Regions from separate parts of the Paenibacillus sp. FSL K6-0276 genome, predicted to be linked through region 2. Evidence: predicted binding sites of a transcription regulator. Region 2 holds the regulator's gene; the other holds the start of a gene.
What was found. The regulator LexA, encoded in region 2, represses DNA repair genes until DNA is damaged. The targets are predictions, from matches to a motif close to CGAACATATGTTCG.
Positions count from the first base shown of each region.

Region 1: a site for LexA is predicted at 2,646-2,659, ahead of MHH52_RS21525 (DNA polymerase IV). Genes of this name have one in related genera too.

Region 1 is NZ_CP150276.1:4,545,602-4,556,802, reverse strand. It holds gene MHH52_RS21535 (alpha-galactosidase) at 1-1,524, shown strand, start outside; gene MHH52_RS21530 (AraC family transcriptional regulator) at 1,573-2,451, opposite strand; gene MHH52_RS21525 (DNA polymerase IV) at 2,871-4,133, shown strand; gene MHH52_RS21520 (hypothetical protein) at 4,130-4,603, shown strand; gene MHH52_RS21515 (insulinase family protein) at 4,757-7,687, shown strand; gene MHH52_RS21510 (MATE family efflux transporter) at 7,836-8,795, shown strand; gene MHH52_RS21505 (sugar ABC transporter permease) at 8,985-9,890, shown strand; gene MHH52_RS21500 (carbohydrate ABC transporter permease) at 9,954-10,736, shown strand; gene MHH52_RS21495 (extracellular solute-binding protein) at 10,876-11,201, shown strand, end outside.
Region 2 is NZ_CP150276.1:3,331,808-3,343,008, forward strand. It holds gene metH (methionine synthase) at 1-1,192, opposite strand, end outside; gene MHH52_RS15765 (FixH family protein) at 1,307-1,732, opposite strand; gene MHH52_RS15770 (HAD-IA family hydrolase) at 1,995-2,780, opposite strand; gene MHH52_RS15775 (hypothetical protein) at 2,814-3,341, opposite strand; gene MHH52_RS15780 (DUF896 domain-containing protein) at 3,391-3,600, opposite strand; gene MHH52_RS15785 (LysM peptidoglycan-binding domain-containing protein) at 3,710-4,123, opposite strand; gene lexA (transcriptional repressor LexA) at 4,419-5,045, shown strand; gene MHH52_RS15795 (L,D-transpeptidase) at 5,318-5,656, shown strand; gene MHH52_RS15800 (hypothetical protein) at 5,804-6,184, shown strand; gene MHH52_RS15805 (hypothetical protein) at 6,420-6,998, shown strand; gene MHH52_RS15810 (methyltransferase domain-containing protein) at 6,999-7,775, opposite strand; gene MHH52_RS15815 (MBL fold metallo-hydrolase) at 8,210-8,992, opposite strand; gene MHH52_RS15820 (cupin domain-containing protein) at 9,110-9,388, opposite strand; gene MHH52_RS15825 (DUF5316 family protein) at 9,554-9,757, opposite strand; gene MHH52_RS15830 (IS4 family transposase) at 10,274-11,201, shown strand, end outside.

The DNA.
Region 1 (11,201 bases), 1.2 Mb from region 2:
GGCGCTAGTAGCTCCCAGCAGAATCCTTTTATGGCCTTGCTTGCAAAAGATGCAACAGAGGATCACGGTGAAGTATACGGATTCAGTCTTGTATATAGCGGAAGCTTTCTTGCGCAAGCGGAAGTGGATCAATATGGAATTTCCAGAGTGGGCATCGGCATTCAGCCTTTTAATTTTCAGTGGTTGCTTGAACCGGGAGAATCCTTCCAAGCCCCTGAAGCTGTACTGGTAAGATCTAGTCAAGGACTTGGTGGATTATCAAGAACCTACCACCGTCTGTATCGGACCCGGCTATGTAGAGGCGAATTCCGTGATCGTAAGCGCCCTATTCTCATCAACAACTGGGAAGCGACCTATTTTAATTTCAACGCAGATAAAATCAAAGAAATTGCTCAAGCAGGCAAAGACCTTGGCCTTGAACTGTTTGTTCTGGATGACGGCTGGTTTGGAAAGCGAGATAATGACGACAGCTCCCTCGGAGATTGGGTAGAGGATCGTCGCAAGCTTCCAGAAGGTCTCGGAAAACTTGGGGAAGACATTACGGCAATGGGCATGGAATTCGGATTATGGTTCGAACCGGAAATGGTATCGCCAGAAAGTGATCTTTATCGTGAGCATCCGGATTGGTGTCTTCATGTACCAGGGCATAAAAGAACGTTAGCTCGCCAGCAGCTTGTTCTGGATTTATCCCGTAAGGATGTATGTGATTATATTGTGGATTCGGTTAGCTCCGTGCTGTCGTCGGCTCCGATTACTTATGTGAAATGGGATATGAACCGGAATATGACAGAGATTGGGTCTGCCCTTCTTCCTCCGGAACGTCAACGCGAAACGGCTCACCGTTATATTCTTGGGCTGTATGATGTGTTGGAACGTATCGTCACCCGTTTCCCACATATTCTGTTCGAGAGCTGCTCCGGCGGTGGTGGACGATTTGATCCAGGAATGCTGCACTATATGCCACAGACCTGGACTAGCGATGATACAGATGCCGTTGAAAGATTGAAGATTCAATATGGAACAAGTATTGTGTATCCTTCAAGTTCTATGTGTGCTCACGTATCGGCTGTTCCTAACCATCAGGTGCACCGTATAACACCTTTGGAAACACGTGGTCATGTCGCGATGTCTGGTAGTTTCGGCTACGAACTAGATATGACCAAACTCTCTGAAGCTGAACGCGAAGCTATCCGGAAGCAGGTTTCAGAGTACAAGGAACTGAGAATGCTGATTCAGTTTGGTGATTTCTATCGACTGCTTAGTCCTTTTGAGGGTAATCAGACAGCGTGGATGTTTGTTTCGGTTGATAAAAAAGAAGCTTTTGCCACGTACTTCAGAGTTCTTGCTGAGCCTAATGCACCTCTGCGCAAATTGCGGTTGAAAGGACTCGACCCAGCTAAAAACTACAGACTTGAGCTTAACGGTGAGGTGTACAGAGGAGATGAGCTGATGCACTTCGGACTCAACCTTCCACAACTTGAGGGCGACTTTAAAAGTTTACTTATCGTACTTAAAGAAGTTTAATAAGAAAAGGAGCAAGCCGGTCAGTGGCTTGCTCCTTTTTTATATGAATTAATTTTCGAAAAACACATGCTTGGTTAGGAACTCTAGATCCTGTTCTCGGTACGTCGAAGGATTGACCCCAAAATAAGATCGGAAAACTTTTCCAAAATAGCTGGCATTGTCAAATCCGGTTTCCGTGGCGATCTGGTTGATGGTCAAATCTGTTGTTTTAAGTTTAGAAGCTGCCAACTCGATCCGCCGTCTTTTTAAATACTCAAAGGGTGAAAGATTGATGTTTTTTTGAAACAGTCTGCAAAGATGATGTTTGGAAACGCCAACATGAGCGGCGACATCGTCTAAGCTTAGATTGTTATTATGCAGATCATCCTTCATAAATTGAATAGCGGCGTGAAGCTTGTCATTTTTTATATAGGTGGTTAACAAATTTGGTTTCTTGAGGTATTTCTCCATAGACAAGATCCACTGAAAGACTTTTCCCGTTAAAAGATGCAAGTCTCTTTCTTCATGAACCTGTATGTCCTTGAATATACTCCACAATAAATCCATCGAAACCGATTCCTGGGGGAGTTCTACAATTGGACCGCAATGAGCGGCGAGTTGGCTCCAAAGTGAAATCGCTAAAGGACCCCGTAGATTGAGCCATAAAACTTCCCAAGGTTCGGTGCCTTCTTCCGGATAATAGTACCTGTGTATACTGGGGACAGTCACTAGAAAAGCTTTGCCCTTTGTTAACCGATGAACAACCCCATCTATTTCAATTCTACCCTCTCCAGATAGTGTGTACTGAAAAATAACACAACTTCTCTCCGTCCGGTTCTGGCCGTTGAATGAATAGGCAGGTGAATCGACTTGTTCCCAGCCGATAGAATCAAACAGAAGCATGGATGCTTCTTCTTCCGAGCGAAAGGTAAAGGAGGAACGGAACATTAGCAGCTTTCCTTTCTAGATAGACTTTTGAGTATAGATCAATAAATTACTACTGTTGTTTACTTTATCAAAGTGTAAACTTTTTTCGTTATCTGTTCAATCTCTGTTGACTATTCTGGGCAAAATACAGGGTTTGGTGGGGGAAATTACCTCACCTTTTTTGTTGCTTAAAATTCCCGATTACGCATATAATACAAACAAGTGTTCTTATTTTTATGGAGGCGATCGCATGCAAATAAGCATCGGCCAAATAATTGAAATTATATATCAGGATAAAGCGAGAAATATCAGCCAGCGGAAAATTGAAATACACAGTATATGTGACGGCCGCATACGAGCAAGCTGTCTAACTACAGGAACTCCTCGCATGTTCTTGGCAACAAATAACCTATCATGGCAACCAGTGCAGGAAAAACGTCATGCTTAAGGATCGCGTCATTCTACTGTCTGACTGCCAGGCATTTTACGCTTCTGTGGAGAAAGCTGCCCATCCTGAATATCGAGATAAACCTGTTGCAGTTGGGGATCCGACAAGAATGAACGGTATTGTGTTGGCGGCTTGCCCGATTGCAAAAGCAAAGGGTGTAACAACGGCTTCGCGTGTAGGTGAAGCTTTAGCAAAATGCCCAGAGCTAATCGTAATACGCCCACGCATGGGGACTTACATTAAAGTATCGCTCTTGATATCAGAGATTTACCGGACATATACCGATCTGGTAGAACCCTACAGTATCGATGAGCAGTTTCTGGATGTCACAGGATCTCTTGCATATTTCGGAGGATCTCTGCAGGATATGATTCATAAAATTCAGCATCATGTTTTACTTTCGACTGGAGTCTGGACTCGGGTAGGCATTGGATCTACTAAGGTTATGGCAAAGATGGCGACAGATAACTACGCCAAAAAGATGAAGGATGGGATATACGAACTTACTTTTGACCAATTAGAGACGACCCTTTGGAGACTTCCTGTACAGGATATGTTTATGGTAGCGTCTAGAATGACCAAGAATTTTTGGCGTATGGGTATAACCACAATTGGAGACATTGCGCGAATGGAACTGTCAGAGTTTAAGCAACGAATGCGAACCACCATGGGTAAGCAGAGTGATATCCAAGCGGAATATTATTGGCAAACTGCGCGCGGGCTAGATCCTAGTCCAGTGGTCACAGGAATGCGTCATCAGATCAAATCAGTGGGACATGGCAAGGCTCTGCGTTGGAATTTATACACCCGGCATACGGATATTGAGGTTGTGTTGCTTGAACTCGTCATTGAAGTATGTCAGCGAGCGCGGCGGTATCGTTATATGGGATCGGTGGTATCTATTTCAGTTTTGGAGACGGACGGAGAGCGTTCAAACTCTTACGAGCGCCAGATGACATTGCCCGAACCAACATCATTAACGCACGAAGTAGCTGCAGCTGCGCAAAAATTATTTGCAGACAACTGGTCGGGCCTTCCCATAGGTCGATTAGCGATTTCCTTGTCTAACCTATCTGATGATAGCGTCATCCAACTTACACTCTTTGATGACAGGATTCGGGCTTACAACAAAGAACGCACAATCGATCAAATAAAAGCTCGTTATGGCAGTAAAGCTCTAATCAGAGCTTCATCTATGCTTGAATCCGGTGTTGCCCTAGAAAGAGCTGAACAGATTGGAGGTCACTATAAATGAGTAAACTTGAGGGTAATGAACGCTGGAAAACGAAAATGATCATGACCGAGCATGTTGAGCAGTACGAGGAACAACAGCGTGAGAACACAGATAAAATGATAACTATTGAGGAACGTACGATGGTTCGTGATCTCATTTTGCTTCCTTACATAGACACCATGGTTAGCAAGAGCCTGAAAGAGATCGAGCACTCCAGTAACATTCTTAAACGCGCCTATTTGATGGCTGGTCAAGCCATTCAACGCCGGATCATGCAGGATACCTATCAGTTGCAAAAAGAGTTGAAACAGCGGAATATCAGGGTGCTTGCAGATGAGCAGGAGGAATTCTTGGTGTATTACAAAATCTTTTGCCGAGGATATCAGGAACGCTTTGGACTAACTCGAGATGTTATGCGTACAGAGATAAGCTTAAGGTTGACTAAATACACAGCTGAACTCGGAGCAATATTAAAAGGTCACTTCACATAAAACAAGGCTTCGTCAGTGATTATACTAGCGCGGCCTTGTTTTATGTGAATCAGAAATTAATCCCGGAAGCCATCTATCTGATGGAATAAACGCCCAGGGATATGATAAGCTCAGGGTAGAGTTACTATATCCCTAAACAGAGGAGGGAAATCTATGAGCCGCTTGACCACAGGCAACATTTATTATGGATTTCAGGTCGTTAATGAGGAATTTATTCGGGAGATCGATTCCGCCGTATTCACGATGGAACATCTGAAGAGCGGTGCCAGGCTGCTGTTCGTGCAGAATCAGGATGACAATAAGGTATTCAGCGTAAGTTTCAGGACCCCACCTGAGGATAGCACAGGGGTCTTTCATATTTTGGAGCATTCCGTATTGTGCGGTTCGGAGAAATATCCGGTGAAGGAACCTTTTGTAGAATTGCTCAAGGGCTCGATGCAGACGTTCCTGAACGCATTTACGTTTGGGGATAAGACGATGTATCCGGTGGCGAGCCGGAATGATCAGGATTTCTCCAATTTGATGGAGGTCTACCTGGACAGTGTTTTTCAGCCGAATATTTATAAGCAACAGGAGATTTTTGAGCAAGAGGGCTGGCATTACGAGCTTCAGCATCCCGAAGATGAGTTAATCTATAAAGGCGTGGTTTACAACGAGATGAAGGGTTCATATTCCTCGCCGACTACGGTATTGATGGACAGAATCAAAAAGTCATTATATCCGGACACGATTTACCGCCATTCCTCAGGTGGAGATCCACAGGAGATTCCTGCACTAACGTATGAGCAGTTTCTTAAAGCGCACAGCAATTATTATCATCCGTCCAACAGTTATTTTTATCTCTACGGAGACGTTAATATTGAAGAAAAGCTGAAATTTATAGACCAAGAATATCTCAGTCGTTATGAACGAAACAGCTTCGATACTTCCATTCCCCTACAACAGCCCATTGGAATGTCGGAGCTGGTAGCGGATTATCCGATTCTGGAAGCAGAAGCAGCCACTGATAAGACTTATTTGAGTCTGAATTATGTGATTGGAACTTCTACAGATCGGGAACTGAACCTCGCTTTTGATATTTTAAAAAGTATGCTGATGGACAGCAACGCAGCTCCGCTCAAGCAAGCCTTACTCGAAAGCGGACTGGGCAAAGACGCGTTTGCTTTTTATTCCGACAGTATGGTTCAACCGCTGCTTGGTATTACGCTGACGCATTCCAATGCCTCCTCCAAAGATGCCTTCGTGGAGCTGGTGAAGACTACATTAAAGCGTTTGGCCCAGGACGGACTAGATGAGAAGCTGGTGCTGGCAGCGGTCAACAGCAAGGGATTTGAACTGCGGGAAGCGGACTTTAACCAGTATCCGAAGGGTCTTACTTACAATATCGAAGTGATGAAGTCCTGGCTCTATGACGGTCAGCCGACTACTCACATGCGCTATGAAGAGGTGCTCACGGCCATTCGGGAAAAGCTTGCGGACCGTTATTTTGAGAAGCTGATTGAGGACTATTTGCTGAACAGTGATCATTGCAGTGTGGTGGTGCTGAACCCGTCCAAGACGATCGCAGCTGAAAAGGAAGCATCCACTCAGCATCAATTGAGTGAATACAAAGCGTCACTGCAACCAGATCAGTTGGAGCAGCTTGTTCAGAGTACACAGCATCTTCTGGCGCGGCAGAGTCGTGCGGATGCAGCCGAAGATTTACAGAAGCTACCGAGCTTGTCTTTACAGGATATTAACCGCAGCGTAGAACCTCAGGTGCCGACCCATGAACAAGTCCATGAGGGCATAAAGGTGATCCACCATGAGGTAGCTACCCATAAGATTGCTTACTGCAAGCTTTATTGGGATACGGGTGTTGTAGCTCCTGAACGAATTCCTTATTTGGTGCTATTGGCTGAGGTATTGGGCCAAATGGAGACTGCCTCTTACAGCATTGAAGAGCTCACCAGTGAAATCGGGATCAAAACTGGGGGCATATATTTCAGGAATGAGCTCTTTGGCGCTGCAAAAGCTACGGGGGCGAGTTATCAGCCTAAATTCTCTGCGCTGGTGAAGGTGATGGCGGGGCATATTGGTGAATCACTGGACCTGCTGCGAGAGATACTCTATACAAGTGCGCTCGACAATCTGACCAAGCTGCAGGAAATCGTCCGCCGGGAAGCCTCGCAGATGGAATCAATTCTGAATCAAAGAGGGAATGAGATTGCAGCCAGCCGCCTGATGTCCTATTTCTCGGATATGGGAGCGTATCAGGAACAACAGGGCGGCGTTACTTATTACCGCTTTATCCGCGAGCTTGCCCAGACGTTCGATCAGCAGGGGGCCGAGGTGGCGGACACGCTGAAGGATATCTGCAGGGTTTTATTCAATTCGAAGAATTTGATCATCAGCGTGACCGGTACACCTGATTTGTATGAAGAATTCGTTGCTAATGTAGCGAAGCTAGATATTCAGGATCGGCCAGTGCTGAATATGCCTAAACTTACGGCACAGGGACATGCGGACAATGAAGGATTCATGTCTTCCAGCCAGGTGCAATATGTGGTCAAGGGATACGACTTCAACAAGCTAGGATTTACGTATTCCGGCAAAATGCAGGTGCTCAAGAAAATCTTGAGCCTCACCTATCTGTGGAATGCCGTGCGCGTGAAGGGCGGTGCTTATGGCGGAAGCCTGATTCTGCGGAGAGATGGAATGATGCTGTTCACTTCCTACCGTGATCCCAATTTGCAGGAGACGCTGGAGGTTTATGATCAGGCGTATCGTTTTGCTGAGGGATATGAAGCGGATCAAGGCGAGATGACCAAAGCGATTATCGGCACCCTGTCCATGTTGGACCAGCCGCTGAGTCCAAGCGCACAGGGGCGACGGGCGGACCGGCATTATTTTGAACAAGTGACCGGGGCCGAGCTGCAGCAGGAACGGGATGAAATCTTGTCGGCCACACCGGAAGACATCAGACAGTACGCCGATTTGCTTAAGGCAGTGACGGAACAGAATTATTTCACTGTAGTCGGCAATGCATCCAAGCTGAAATCGGCAAAAGCTTTATTCGGAAGTCTAGAGGAACTAGTGATTTGACCAGCTGAATCCAGCTGGGTCCGAAATTAGTCACTATATTAGCTCCTTTTCAGTACTTGACTAAATGACAAGTGCTGAAAAGGAGCTTTTTTAATTTAGTTAGAACCTTGACAGTTAGGGAACATTTGATTTTACTAAGGCTTATGCTTTGACTCTTTTTGCTGGTGGATTTGCGATAGTTCTGAATTTTGCCCTGGAACAGCTAGTCCGCTCGGAAGGTGCCTCCAAAGAATCTATGTACGGCATCTTCATCAGTACGGCCTTAAGTTTGATTTTTGATCCGCTATTTATTCTTGTGCTGAACTGGCATGTGGCTGGAGCTGCCTTGGCGATGGTGTTAGCAAATGTGGGTTCCGCGATTTATTACGTCTATTTTTTAGAAACGAAAAGTGAGCATTTAAGAGGATTTTTGAAGCATTTCAAGATATCTGTTCGAGATCAATTAGAAGTGTACAAAATAGGTGTATCTGAGTTATTGCAATTTAGTTTTTTAATTGTGAGCACACTTTTGCTAAATAACTACTCAATTCATTATGGAGAGAATGTGGTAGCTGGATTCGGTGTGGCGTTAAGAATTGTGCAAGTTCCGGAATTTTTATCAATGGGTTTATTCTTAGGCTTGATTCCACTATTTGCGTTTAACTTTGCTAGTAACAATATGGCGAGACTTAAATCAACGATTAAACATGCTTTTGCCTATATCGGAGGCATTGCTATTGTATTTGTAAGTCTAGTGTTTCTGTTTAGAGGAACGATCCTTCATTTCTTCTCTAATGACCCTTCAGTGTTAAGTATGGGAACTTATATTTTGGTAGCTATGCTAATCTCTGCTTTATTTAATGGTTTTACGGGTTTGTTTATGAGTATTTTTCAAGCGACCGGACAGGGAGTACCAACCAACATTATGGCCATCACACAGGGCGTATTGTTTATCCCTATGATTATCGTGTTACATTCTGTCTTTGGACTACATGGTGTGATCTGGTCAATGACCATAACAGAAGTTATAACGAGCTTGATGGGCGTCATATTGTTTGTTATTTTTAGTAAAAAACTGAAAAGTACAGCTGGAGCTGGAAAAGGTGTTGTAGAGGTTGCGTCCGTGTAAAACGATCTTTACTTTACGTGGAAAAATAAAAAAGTAGTGGATGGCGGGAGCTTTGCTCGCGCTTTTTTGCGTATCCCAAAGAATTCACAACTGAAGGATTGGTAAAATTAGTTCCAAAATGAACAATTATAGTTCTTATGATCAGTGCCCACTTTTTCTATAATTATGATTAAGTAAAGGAGGAGAACTATGATACGAAAAAAAGGGCTTCATCTAAAAATGGATACGCGCGAAGCGATCGCTGGGTATTTATTCGTCGCTCCGCTTATGCTGGGGCTGATCATCTTGACGTTGATCCCGGTGCTGGGTTCGCTGCTGTTAAGCTTCACGGACTGGAACTTTGTGGCTGGTTTAGGGGGGATCCGGTTCGCGGGCGTGGATAATTTCATAAGACTGTTTCATGATGATGCTTTTATGAAAAGCTTGCAGAACAATTTGCTCTTTATCATCACGGTGCCGGTTACGATCATCATTGCTCTACTGCTGGCCATTCTGATTGATAAACATGTTTTCCTTAAGGATTTGTTTAAAGTGATCTATTTCCTTCCATACATCTCCAGTGTAGTTGCCATCGCTATGGTTTGGCAGGTTATGTTCCATCCCTCACTAGGACCTGTTAATCAATTTCTGATGTCGCTGGGATGGAATAATCCGCCCAAATGGCTGGCTGATATCCATTATGCTCTGCCGTCACTTATGATGATCCAGATATGGATTCAGCTAGGTTACAACATTATTATTTTTATCGCTGGTTTACAGAGTATTCCGAAGGATCTTTATGAAGCGGCCGATATTGATGGCGCAAACGTCTGGCGGAAATTCCGCAATATCACGGTTCCCTGCATTTCGCCAACTACGTTTTTCCTGCTGGTTACGGGGGTCATCGGCTCATTTAAGATCTTTGATCTGATCCAAGTACTGACACAGGGCGGACCGGCTAACTCCACGACCGTTATCGTTTATGAGCTATATGACACTGCCTTCAACCAGTTGAAGACTGGTTATGCCTCTAGCATGGCACTTGTCCTGTTCCTCATCTGCCTGATCATTACAGCCCTGCAGATGTTAGCGCAAAAAAAATGGGTCAATTATTAAAGGCAGAAAGGAGAAATTACAGTGAGAAAAGAGCTTCTATCCAGAACCATCTGGACAATCGCAATGGGACTGCTAGGTATCGCATTTCTTTTACCGTTTCTATGGATGTTATCCACTTCCTTTAAACTGGAGAAAGATGTGTTTAATTTTCCGATTCAATGGCTGCCGCAGCAGTGGAACCTCATTGAAAATTACAAACAGGTTTGGTCAGGTGACTTCGCTCGTTATTACGGAAATTCCATTTATATTACGCTGACCACGACTATAATTAATGTGCTGATATGTTCACTGGCTGCTTATGGATTCTCCAAGCTGCGTTTTCCGGGTAGAGATGCGATGTTTGTAGTTATATTGGCACTTTACATGGTTCCTCCGCAGGCTTCGCTGGTTCCACAGTTTCTACTGTTTAACTGGCTGAATCTGATTGATACGCATATAGGATTGATCTTAATTAACAGCTTTAGTATTATCGGTGCGTTTATGCTCAAGCAATTTTTTATGGGGGTAAACAACGAGTATCTTGAATCAGCGCGGATGGATGGAGCAGGTCATCTTCGCTCTTTTCTACAAATTGCATTTCCGCTGATCCGTCCCGCTGTAGCTACTTATGCTATTTTGCGGTTTATCTGGACCTGGAACGACTATCAATATCCACTCATTTTTTTAAAGTCTAAAGAGCTGTTTACCATTCAGTTAGGAATCCGGTTGTTTGGGGACCAATACGGGGATGTATATTCGCTCATGATGGCTGGAGCGGTATCCGCAATTCTGCCGTTGTTGATCATTTTTGCTCTCGGCCAGAAGCAGGTTATCGAGGGGATTGCCCTCGGAGGCGTGAAAGGATAATAAAAGTCAAAATAGTTTCTCTTCGGTAGAATATGAGAACTTTCCTCGTCTATCCTGCATGTTAGGATGTTCTTGTAAGCAGTTACATTGCACTGGCTGTAAAGCGAGCTATACCCAACACATTTATAGGAGGGTCTATATGAAAAAGAAATTATTATCCGTGCTTATCATCACATCGATGGCGTTGTCATTGGCCGCTTGCGGCGGAAATGCGAAAACAAATAATGCAGGAGCGACCAATGCGCCTGATGCTGGTGGAAATAAAGAGCCTGCAGCAGCGGAGAAGGTTACTCTGAAGCTGAGTACCTGGCAGACGGAAGCCAAAGCGAAGTGGAGTACGATTATCGCCGAGTTTGAGAAGACGCATCCCGACATTCATGTGGAAGTAGATCTGCTGAATGAAAAAGGTGATTCTGTAGCCTCCATGCAAAAGCTGGATTTGATGGCTGCTGCGAGCGACCCACT
Region 2 (11,201 bases):
GCTCTAGAAAAAGCTTAATATCCTCAGTCTCATCACGGTCCGGATCTTGCACGCAGACATCAATGACTTGCGCACCACTCTTCACCTGAGCACGGGCAATTTCTGAGGCTTCCTCATATTTGCCTTCGACGATAAGACGTTTAAACTTGCGAGAGCCTAGTACATTCGTACGTTCACCAACCATGTATGGACGGTTGTCGTTCTCAATATAGATGGGCTCAATACCTGAAAGTGCCGGTGGATGATTCCCTGAAAGCGGACGTGGAGGGAATTGTGAAAGTGCATCAGACATTGCGCGGATATGTTCCGGTGTCGTTCCGCAGCAACCCCCTGCAATGTTAAGCCATCCTTTTTCCGCAAACGCAGCAATCTTACGAGCAAGAGAATCGGGAGATTCATGATAATGTCCATTCTCATCTGGCAACCCAGCGTTCGGATAACAACTCACAGCCGCTGAAGAGATCGCCGAAAGCGAACGAATATGATCCCGCATGAACTCTGGACCCGTCGCACAGTTCAGACCAATAGAGATTGGCTTCAAATGTTCTAGTGAAATATAGAAAGCTTCAATGTTCTGACCGGCAAGTGTTGTGCCCATCGGTTCTATCGTTCCCGAAATCATGACCGGCAATTTGATACCCGTCTTCTCAAACGCATTACGAATTCCAATACTTCCAGCCTTAACGTTCAGAGTATCCTGAGAGGTCTCTAGCAGTAACGCATCCACTTTACCATCAATTAGTGCCACTGCCTGTTCTTCGTAGCTATCAACGAGCTCTTGGAAAGTGACGCCTCCTGTGACAGAGAGAGTCTTTGTTGTAGGACCCATCGCACCTACGACATATCGGGGACGGTCAGGCGTATCATATTTTTCAACGGCATTGCGAGCTAGCTTTGCTGCAACCAGATTAATTTCACGAGCCCGTTGCGGAATATCATATTCGGCAAGTACAACAGACGTTGCACCAAATGTATTCGTTTCTATAAGATCAGCACCTGCTTCAAGATACTGCTCATGAATCGTCTGAATTACTTCTGGACGAGTTAATACTAGCATTTCATTACAGCCGTCCAATTCTTCCCCACCAAAATCTTCACCTGTCAGAGGCACCTGTTGGATCATTGTGCCCATTGCACCATCTAGAATCAAGATCCTTTGTTGTAAGCTTTCCTCAAGTGTAAATTTAGCCAACGTCTAATCCCCCCAGTAAAACATTAGAGTAAGTTTAGCAGAATAAAGGAATTTCGGAAAGCCTTCCTTTCCACTCTGCATTATCTGTAATCATAGGAATTGCTATTCTTTTTATTATGGTTTCACAGAGAGTTCTTTATTAGGCATAGAATGCTGAGTTCTAGCAGTTACGTGTGATGTAACAATATATTGTCCTTCTTTCGCAAGTGTTCCTTCTGCTTGATAGATTCCATCACCGACTAGCTTCCCTTTAAATTCAATTTTGTGTTCACTATCATCTTTACTCACAATTTCGAACAGAACCTCTTTCGCATCATCCACTGCCAAGTTGTCTTGCGTCACCACAGCCTCAAAGGTCACCTTCTGATTTACAACAACCTCTTCAGGACTCCAATGTAACTCGACCTTGATAGGTTCCATAGACATGTTCATATTCATGTTATGTATTCCAGAATGTTTGGTTTGGTCTGATGAACATCCTCCTAGAACTAAAAGTGTTGCACCTAATAATAAAGGAACGATTGTTCTTGAAATCTTCATATAGAGTCCTCCCAGCCGATTTGAATACTAAGAATCTACCAATTCATGTTATACATTCTCCATCTATTATACACATTATTATTGGTTTTTCAGTATTTCGCATCAATTCAGCTTAACTCTTGTGACTAAAATCATATACTAGCAAATTGCATCAATCTTACTAAGCATTATTTAGATATAAAGAAAGACAGCAAGCCTCCTAGTAACCCAGGAACTCACTGCCTTCTTAAGGCTTAAATGAATGAAAGCCTTTTACTCAACTTTATAAAGATTGGACTAATGAAAGAAGCTCTCCAAGATGTTTAATTTCATAATCCGGCTGAATTTCCGGATCTGGCTGTTTGCCTTTTCTATTAATCCAAACCGTAGTCAAACCTGTTGCCAACCCACCACGAATATCCGTTGTAAGCTTATCTCCGACCATGACTCCTTGCTCAGGTGCAATATCTAAAAGCTCTAGGGCATGCAGAAAAATATCCTTATCCGGTTTTCCTTTGCCGAAGCTTCCAGAAATCACGATGTGATCAAAGAAAGGAACGATTTCAGGTACGCCATCTAATTTCTCTTGTTGCAATGCAGGGCATCCATTAGTCAATAGCAATAGCTTAACTTTTCCCTTCAGCTCTTCAAGCACCTGAATTGTTTCTTCATAGATGTAAGGCCGATTTCTACGCTCTGCTGCGAATTTGGCTGCTAATGTCTCAGCAAGAGCTTCGTCCTCTACACCAAGTGCTGCAAGACCACGACGCCATGCCTCTTTACGATATCCCGGTGCAAGCTGCTCCAATTGACGGAATTCCGGCTGTTCACCTGCAGTAAAGTTCCCCCAAAGTGCTTCAAACGGATTAATCCCAATCATTTTTGTAAAAGGGTTCGTTTCGTAGGATTCATATAGTCCTATGGCTTCTTTACGCACCGCAAGTTCCAGTTCTTGTGGATCAATCGTATCCCCAGCGGCTTCACATGCAGAACGAAATGCTTCATTGACGCTCCGATCATCCCAGAGCAGTGTATCATCAAGGTCAAATAGTACGGCGGAAATTGGCATTACAGGTCTCCCTCTCCCATGGCTGGTTAATTTCTAATCGTGAACTACTTCAATTTGGTGAGCTTTTGCGAATGCTTCCAGTCGAGTCCCCATCGCATTGGTATCATAACGATTCATAAGTCTGGTAAAAATCCATTTCGTGCGTTTGCCTTTATGCTTAATAACAACAGCTCCACGCGAAAGGATGATTTTCTCAATATCAGAAGCTGGTAGATAACGTTCACGATTGAATTTTATAGTAGATAGTCTAGCATTCTCTACCTTCAAGTACGGACGTCGGAAGAACAGAAGTGCAGCTAGTAAGTAGTACAAAACGACTCCTAGCCAGTTCATAAGCATACCATTGCCTTTGGCCTGGTCCACTGAACCAATCATCCAAAACATAGTACCAAGCACTAATAACACTACTGGAAATGCAATGTTACGGCCTTTAAAGGTTTCGCTGTTCTTACCAGGAGATTTAGATTTAGATGCGTAAATCGTTTCCTTCCCCTGTTTCTTTCTTTGCTTGTTAATTTGCTGTGTGTTGCGTTGAACCATTCTTTCCCAAGAACGGGCCATATGCGTTCCCCCTAGTCATCCAGTAATATCTATGAAAAGGAACAGGGTGTTAATGTTTAAGCCCCTTGTTACCTTGTTCATGCTCCTCATTATCGACCAATTCAATCGTATTCAATTGTGCTCGGAAGTTATTGCGAATATTCCCCAAATAAATTTCACGAAGCTTGGCGCGTTCCGCCGTTTCCTCTTGATTAAGGCCTACGCTCTTCTGTTTGCGTGCCAATTCGTTAATACGCGCGACCAACTCATCAATATTCAAAACTTTCCCTCCCCATATAAATTAATTCTAACTCTGCCATGAGAAAAAGAGCTTGTCAAGGTTTACTCCCTGCAAGCTCTTCATGTCCTCTTATTATGTTCTTAGAATATTAATAAAAAGGTAAAGTGAGAATATCTCCAGCATTAATCTGACTACCTTTAATGCCATTGGATTTTTTAATTCCTTCTATATATACAGCCGTCTTCATATCAGAAGGTTTATTCTCAAGAGCAATACTCCAAAGTGTATCTCCACGTTCAACCACTACGCGCTTCTCATCCTTCATTAAAGTAGTAGATCCTGCAAATACATTGCCTACTACTGTAAGTCCTGATAGTACGAGCACAATGATCAATGTCAGTTTAACAACAAAATCTCTCCGGAACAAACGCATTAATCGTTCAAGCAAAAGCTCTGTAATCTCTTTAATCTGAGCTGAATAACGGGGAATAGGATTATTTCCTAAAGATTCAACCACTGGGGCTTTATCGTAGATGCTACGGTATGTACTGTATTTTAACATGAATATCATCCTCCAAACACTTGTTCTTACTTTTGAAATTATAATAACACGAACATGTGTTTTGTTCAATACTATTTTAGAACAATTGTTCTCTTTTTTTCAGAGGTTGATATTTACCATATTATTCATATAAAGAACCATTCTTATCATTTAGATGAAGGAAACGTAATCAATACAAGACTACCATTTATTAACTCTTTCGAATTAATATTTATAATAGTTAGAACTTATGTTTGTGCGAACGGTAGTTCTATGTTATAATTTTCCCAAACATTACTATATGGGGTTGATTCCAATGTCAAAGATTTCAAGTCGCCAACTGGCGATCCTGGAATTTATACGTAGCGAAGTCCGCAGCAAGGGTTATCCTCCTTCCGTCCGGGAGATTGGAGAAGCTGTTGGCCTTGCTTCCAGCTCCACAGTTCACGGTCATTTGGATCGGCTAGAGAAGAAGGGACTTATCCGTCGAGATCCAACGAAGCCTCGTGCGATAGAATTGCTTGGCCAAGAGGATTCCGAGAATGTCCATCATTTCGCACAAACCGTCGCTCGCATTCCTGTCGTAGGTAAGGTTACCGCCGGGGTTCCTATCACTGCTACTGAGAATATTGAAGACTACTTCCCGCTTCCAACTCACTATGTTGGAGATAACAAAGTATTTATGTTATCGGTTCAAGGTGACAGTATGGTCGAAGCTGGGATTATGAATGGTGACTATGTAATTGTTCGCCAACAACAAACGGCTGATAACGGAGATATCGTTGTAGCTATGACCGAAGAAGATGAAGCAACCGTTAAGACCTTTTATAAAGAACGTGATCATATACGTCTTCAGCCGGAGAATCCGGCGTACGAGCCTCTTCGCCTTAATCGCGTGACCATTCTCGGCAGAGTTATCGGATTATTTCGAGATATCCACTAAGTATGCACTCCTACCAACCGAAAACGGATACCGTCCTTTAAAGGACGGTATCCGTTTCTACGAGAAGTATAAGGATAATGTATACCGTAAAATATATACTTTCTTTTATTTTTAAAATAGCTGTTCTGCAAATGCAGAACAGCTATTTTACTGTTATCTAACTCCATCAATCAAGTTCAGAACATTTGTTCCCATGGGCTAAAATGGCCATTTTTAATGAATAACCGTTTATGCGTCCTGCTCATATCCTAATTAGAAAGGAGTGTTGCACAATGCCAAATTACCGAATAATAGTTGATCTGACGCAACGTATGCTTTATCTTCTTGATAACGACATTGTGATCAGGGGCTTCCCAGTCGGAATCGGTAAAATGTTAACTCAATCACCACTCGGTGACTTCACAATTATTAACAAACAGCCTGATCCAGGCGGTCCGTTTGGGGTCTTTTGGATGGGTCTATCTAAGCCTCACTATGGGATACATGGAAATAACGATCCCGCATCCATAGGGCACGAAGTTTCCCACGGTTGTATTCGTATGTACAATGAGGATGTGTTAACACTAGCTGCGATTGTTCCGATTGGAACACGAGTAACGATCAGGAATTAAATCTATCCATAGATAAACACGCCTCAATCATAGTTCAATGGATGGGGTGTGTTTGTAATTAAGTATTTTTGATGGCGTAATAGGAATCTTGTGGTTATATGTCGAATATTGTTAACAGGATTTCAAATTGAAAGGAAGTGTTTAGTTTTGAACAACTCAAAAATTAGAACCCTCGTCGATTTTAAAGTCGATGCACTTGTTAAACTCTCCGGCTTATTGTTAAATAACGATCAAGCTAGTGGAAAAAAAGTAAACCTCCTCACCTCATTTGGCAGCATACAAGGGACGATCTCCCCTACCACCTCCAATAAAGAGGACGTTTTTGACTTAAAATCTTTGATGGATGATGTCATTGTGGACGAATACATATCCTATCTAGGCGCAGAACATCCCGATAAAAATTTCAGCTATAACTTTATAGTCCTCAATGATGTTTCTGTAAGACCCTATGCTAACTATGAATCTCCGATCGAATACAAACAGCTAATTGTTTATACCGATCAAATCACAGCCTTCAATTTCTTATGATTTTGACATATTTACATTAAAAAAGCATTAAACAAAGCACTCAAATCGCTGCTCTAATTTTGCACTCCATTTGCAGAATCGGTAGCTCTGGGTGCTTTCTTTTTTGCTTATCCTCTAATCGTTCCTATATTTCAGCGATTTTCACTTTTAACAGATACTAGTAGAGAAGATTCAGGCATATCTTTCAATAAGCAATAAATCTTGCTCTACTGAGATAACTAGGAGGTGTGATTACATGCTGATTTTCTTGATATACCTGTTTGCTATTTTAGGAGTTGTCTTAATTCTAAGTGCCGGTATTTTGGAATTGAAAAAGCTATCTACTTCTTCAGAACTTTCAAAGCTGTTAAACGCAATCTCATCTTTTAACATCATATTCAGCAAAACATTCATTCCCCCCAATCAATCTCACTTGATCGCCCTTAACGAACCTTATAAGAAAATAGCTATAGGCACCAGCAATCCGAAGACAAGCAAAAAAGCTATAGCAAAGCTATACTCCTTCGATAATGTATTGGGATCAGAGATTGTTGTTAACGCACTAACCCTTTCAAAAGTATCCAAAAGACAACAAAGCAGCAAAACAACTGCTTCAAGTGCGAATATTAATGTGCTTAATAGCGCTGACGAAGAGGCTAGTGTTATTGAGGAACTTACGCTTAAAATATATATGAACAGCAGTGAAATGCCTGTGTATAGCATCTCCTTCTTGCCAGGCTTATTGCCCATTAAACAATCTGACAATCAGTATAAAGAAGCCTACTCCCAAGTACAGCAATTGCATGCATTCTTCAGGTCGATCATATCCGAATAATTAACTGCTCTTTTCTGCAATAAGATGTGTAAAAATAGCTATGTCCTTATATGGAGATACACAGCTTAACTTAAGCTCTAGCTCCACCATTTGTTCATTCCAATCCTCATCCATTTTTATTTCATTATCTGCAATATAGCCGTAAATATTATGAATTCCGTATGTACTTCTAACCTCATAACCACAATCTGCAAGCCATTCCACTAGTTGATCTTTCGTATAGATCGAAATGTCTGTTTGAATAACGCCGCTATATTCCTGCGTATTTCCAATGCTGTCCAGAGCTCCCTGAGGGTCTTTATTTATAATGGCTTTCTTCATCACCTTGGCCACTGGATTATGAGCGATCAGAGAGAGCATTCCGTTTACACTTTGTTTTTCACTAATGGCCATTAACATTTCTTTGGGATGATCGAGATATTCAAGCACGTTGTGGCAAAAGATCCAGTCATAACTATCCGCCAACAAGTCTGTATCCTGTAGAATAGTCGTAGTATAAGCTATATTAAGTCCTTCTTTTAATGCTGAATCTTGAGCAATGGCTATCATCTCCGAAGTCGGATCTATACCGGTTACTGTATACCCTCTTTTTGCAAATTCATGACTTGTTATACCAAACCCACAGCCGATATCTAAAATCGATTGTTTCTTTTCTGATGTGAAGTGATTTTCAATTTGCCGCCAAGCAGAATGATAAAACAAACTCCCCCAAGGCATTTGGATATAATTTAAATAGGAACTCAGCGATTTTGCAAAAGCCTCCGTTGTTGATAACATCTCACCACTTCCCCTTCCTTATCATGTAACTTTATTCGCTCATAATGACAAAAAACAGTCCTATTTTAGGGGCCGCATTTTTATCACTTATTTTCAACTACGCTTTTTTTACGCTTTACTCGTGTTTTCACAACAGCAGATTTGCATGTTTTTGTTTGCACTTTTGATTTTTTCGTCTTCACGGGAGTTAGTTTCATTTTCAACTCTGTATCATCAACATATTGTAGGCTATTCGAAGCCATCACAAAATCAACAGAGTTATCTTGAAGTAGAATTGGCTAGTTTAAGTCATGGACGATATCTGTTTCCGCATAATCCAATCGGTCTATTCCGATACAGTCGGGAAATTTATTCAATCCGCTCCCCAAGTCTATCCTCAACCCACAAAAATAAGTATAAGCCATTCACCTTATTCCGTTCACCCAACATTATTTTTAAAATTGCATACTAAATCCGTTAAACTGATGAATGCCCGTACCATGAGCGACAAGATCCTGTTCACGCAATTCACGAACTGCCTTCTTCACCTCTTGCAAAATAGCTGGATCCAGACCCAACGTATTATGAGAGCCGAATACTTGAGTAACATTTGGAATTTCCGTAATCTTTTCTAAAGAAGCTACTAAATCAACCGGACTAGTCGAAGGGTAAAAAGCATAGATAGGCGTAACGTCATACAATAAATCTCCTGTAAATAGATATCCGTTGGCATGATCAAATATGCTGATATGACCTGGAGAATGACCTGGAGTGTGGTAAATTTCTAATTTACGCCCTCCAATGTCGAGCACATCACCCTCTTGCAAAAGAGCCGTAGGTTCTCCCTGAAAAGGTGTATAGGTATTAGGATCAAAGGTTTCAGGAAGAGGAAGGGTAATGTCTCGGCTCATATCTTTTCTTATCTGGGATAGGGACAAGCCTTTTATTCCATTAATAAGCCAATCCTCATCCTCTTTATGAACATATATCGTCTCGAATTGTCCATGACTACCAATATGATCTGCATGCACATGTGTAGTTATGACTGCGATAGGTAAGTCTGTTATCTGATCCGTTATTCTTTTTATATTATCAATGCCTAATCCCGTATCAATTAACACAGCTTTCTCTTTCCCTAACAGTAAAAAAGAATGTACCTTTTCCCAATGCCCATATTCACTGATTGCATAGGTTGTCGGATCAATTCCCTTAACTGTGAACCAACGATCTTTAATCAATTACGAGCCTCCATTCCATTTCTCACGTATTAGTTCTTCCCCTTTATAATAGTCCGCCTGTTCATCCGCTTGATAGATTTCTTGATATGGGAGAATGTTGATTTTTCCTGAGTCTGGTTATTCGCAAACATCTATGCCCTGATTCGTTCGGAGATCAAGATACCTGCATGGTGCTTCCGTATGATTATAAAGTTGATGCGCACCATCGGGACCAATTTCAAAAAATATCACATCGCCTTCACTAACCTCCTTAAAACCCTCTGGAGTTCTTAACATTGCTTTTCCTGCTAAAATCACAAATATCTCTTCAGCATTTCTATGAAAATGATAAGGAAAAGAATATTTATTTGGATCTAAAGATCTGATATCAAAAACCAAATGCTTCGAACCCACCATTTCAGCTAATCTCTCACTCGTATGTCAAGCAAACTCAGGGATTAGAGACAACTTTTGTATAAAAGAAACAGTATTTTCATTGAAAATCTTCACCAAATACAACACCCCTCATTCGTTAAGTTATGCATTCAATATAATCATTTTGGAACTTTATATAAATAAGGATCAAAACAAATATATGACCCCAGCTACTGCAAATGAAATAACTCCTCCTAAAGCAGACCAATTCGCCACTTTGTTTTTAATTTTACGGTCTTTTTGGGATTCCGAATAAAAGTTACCTCTTTGCTGAGTACCTGTCGTAAATCCTCCAACACATAAACCAGAAACTACAACAAAGGCCAGTCCAATATCTATGAAAATTTGCATGTTATTACTCCTCCCAGGAGAGCATTAGTTGTCTATATATAAGATATTTTAACATTATCCACTTCCTCTAATTGGAAAATTTTTGCGACAGCACACTTTTTGAGTTGGCTGTATGGTTTATGAACCTGCGTATTATATAAGCTGTAGTCGTAGTTGTAACGAGGAAACTACTGCCTGCCTCTGGCTGCATATTCGTTCTAGTGTATTTCATGCAGCTAAGTCAGTTTGGAACCGCGCTCTACCGAGTTTCCATCACCCTCTGCGAGTTTCGGACCCAGATGATGTTATTTGCAAAATAATCGCCTTTTGCGCAGGGTTTCAGACTCCAGTGACGTTATTCCTTCGAAAAAGGTTCATATTGCACTAGCCTTGCATTAAACCTAACATGAAAAATCATTTTTGCATAAATTACTTTATTTTCAATATATTGATGTAATTTTACTGGTTAAACCCAAAAAAACCCCTAAAGTAGAAGGATAGGCATTTTACCCATTCCACCTACAAAAGGAGCAACCAATGGGTACTATACCAAATCAATCTGTCATTTGTAAATGCCTTGATTTACTTCCGCTTTCCGACGAAGCGTTTCCGCTGTTTAATCATCGACGTAGATTGACGTTGGTCAAGGCCGTGAAACTACTTGTCGAAGCCCAACTCAACCAACGAGCAGACCTCGACGAAATTAGCCAGGCCTTACGAGCGAACCGAGAACTTCAGCAAGCAGTAGGTCTAAAATCGATTAGTCCTTCTCAAGTGGTGCGTACACTGGACAATCTACCGCTCGAGGTGTTGCAGCGCGTGTGGCTCCTGCTTACGCAGCAAGTCGCACAGATGTATCCTGAACAAGGCGTTACCGGTCTGGGTAAACTTCATCTCATTGATTCTACGAGTCTGTCTCTCCCTGAACTCGCTGGGAAGTGGGCCTATTGTTCCAAGCATAGTAACGGGGTCAAGGTTCATTTGAAGCTTGTGATTGCAGATAGCGATACGGTGTACCCGACCCAAGTCATTTGCTCGACGCTCGGGGTCGCCGACTCTGAAGTGGCCTTGGATTTAGTCGTCGACAAAGATGCCATTCATGTCTTGGATCGTGGGTATAGGGTGTACCGTTTGTATGAAACTTGGCTGGAGCAAGGTCTGCGGTTTGTCGCACGCATCCAGCAGAACAGCAGAACCCTCGTTCTTCATGAGCGTGAGGTCGCCCCCCATCCCCCCGTGTTGCGGGATGCCGATGTGCTTGTGAGTTACAAAAATGCGGAAAAACAACTCGTCGAGGTTCAGCTGCGTTTAGTGGAATATACTGACGAAAAAGGGCGTCAATATCGGGTTATAACCAATGTGTGGGACAAAACGGCCGAGCAGATTAGTGAAATCTATCACCACCGGTGGCTAATTGAGATCTTCTTCAAGTGGATGAAGCAGCATGTTAGCTTGATCCACCTGT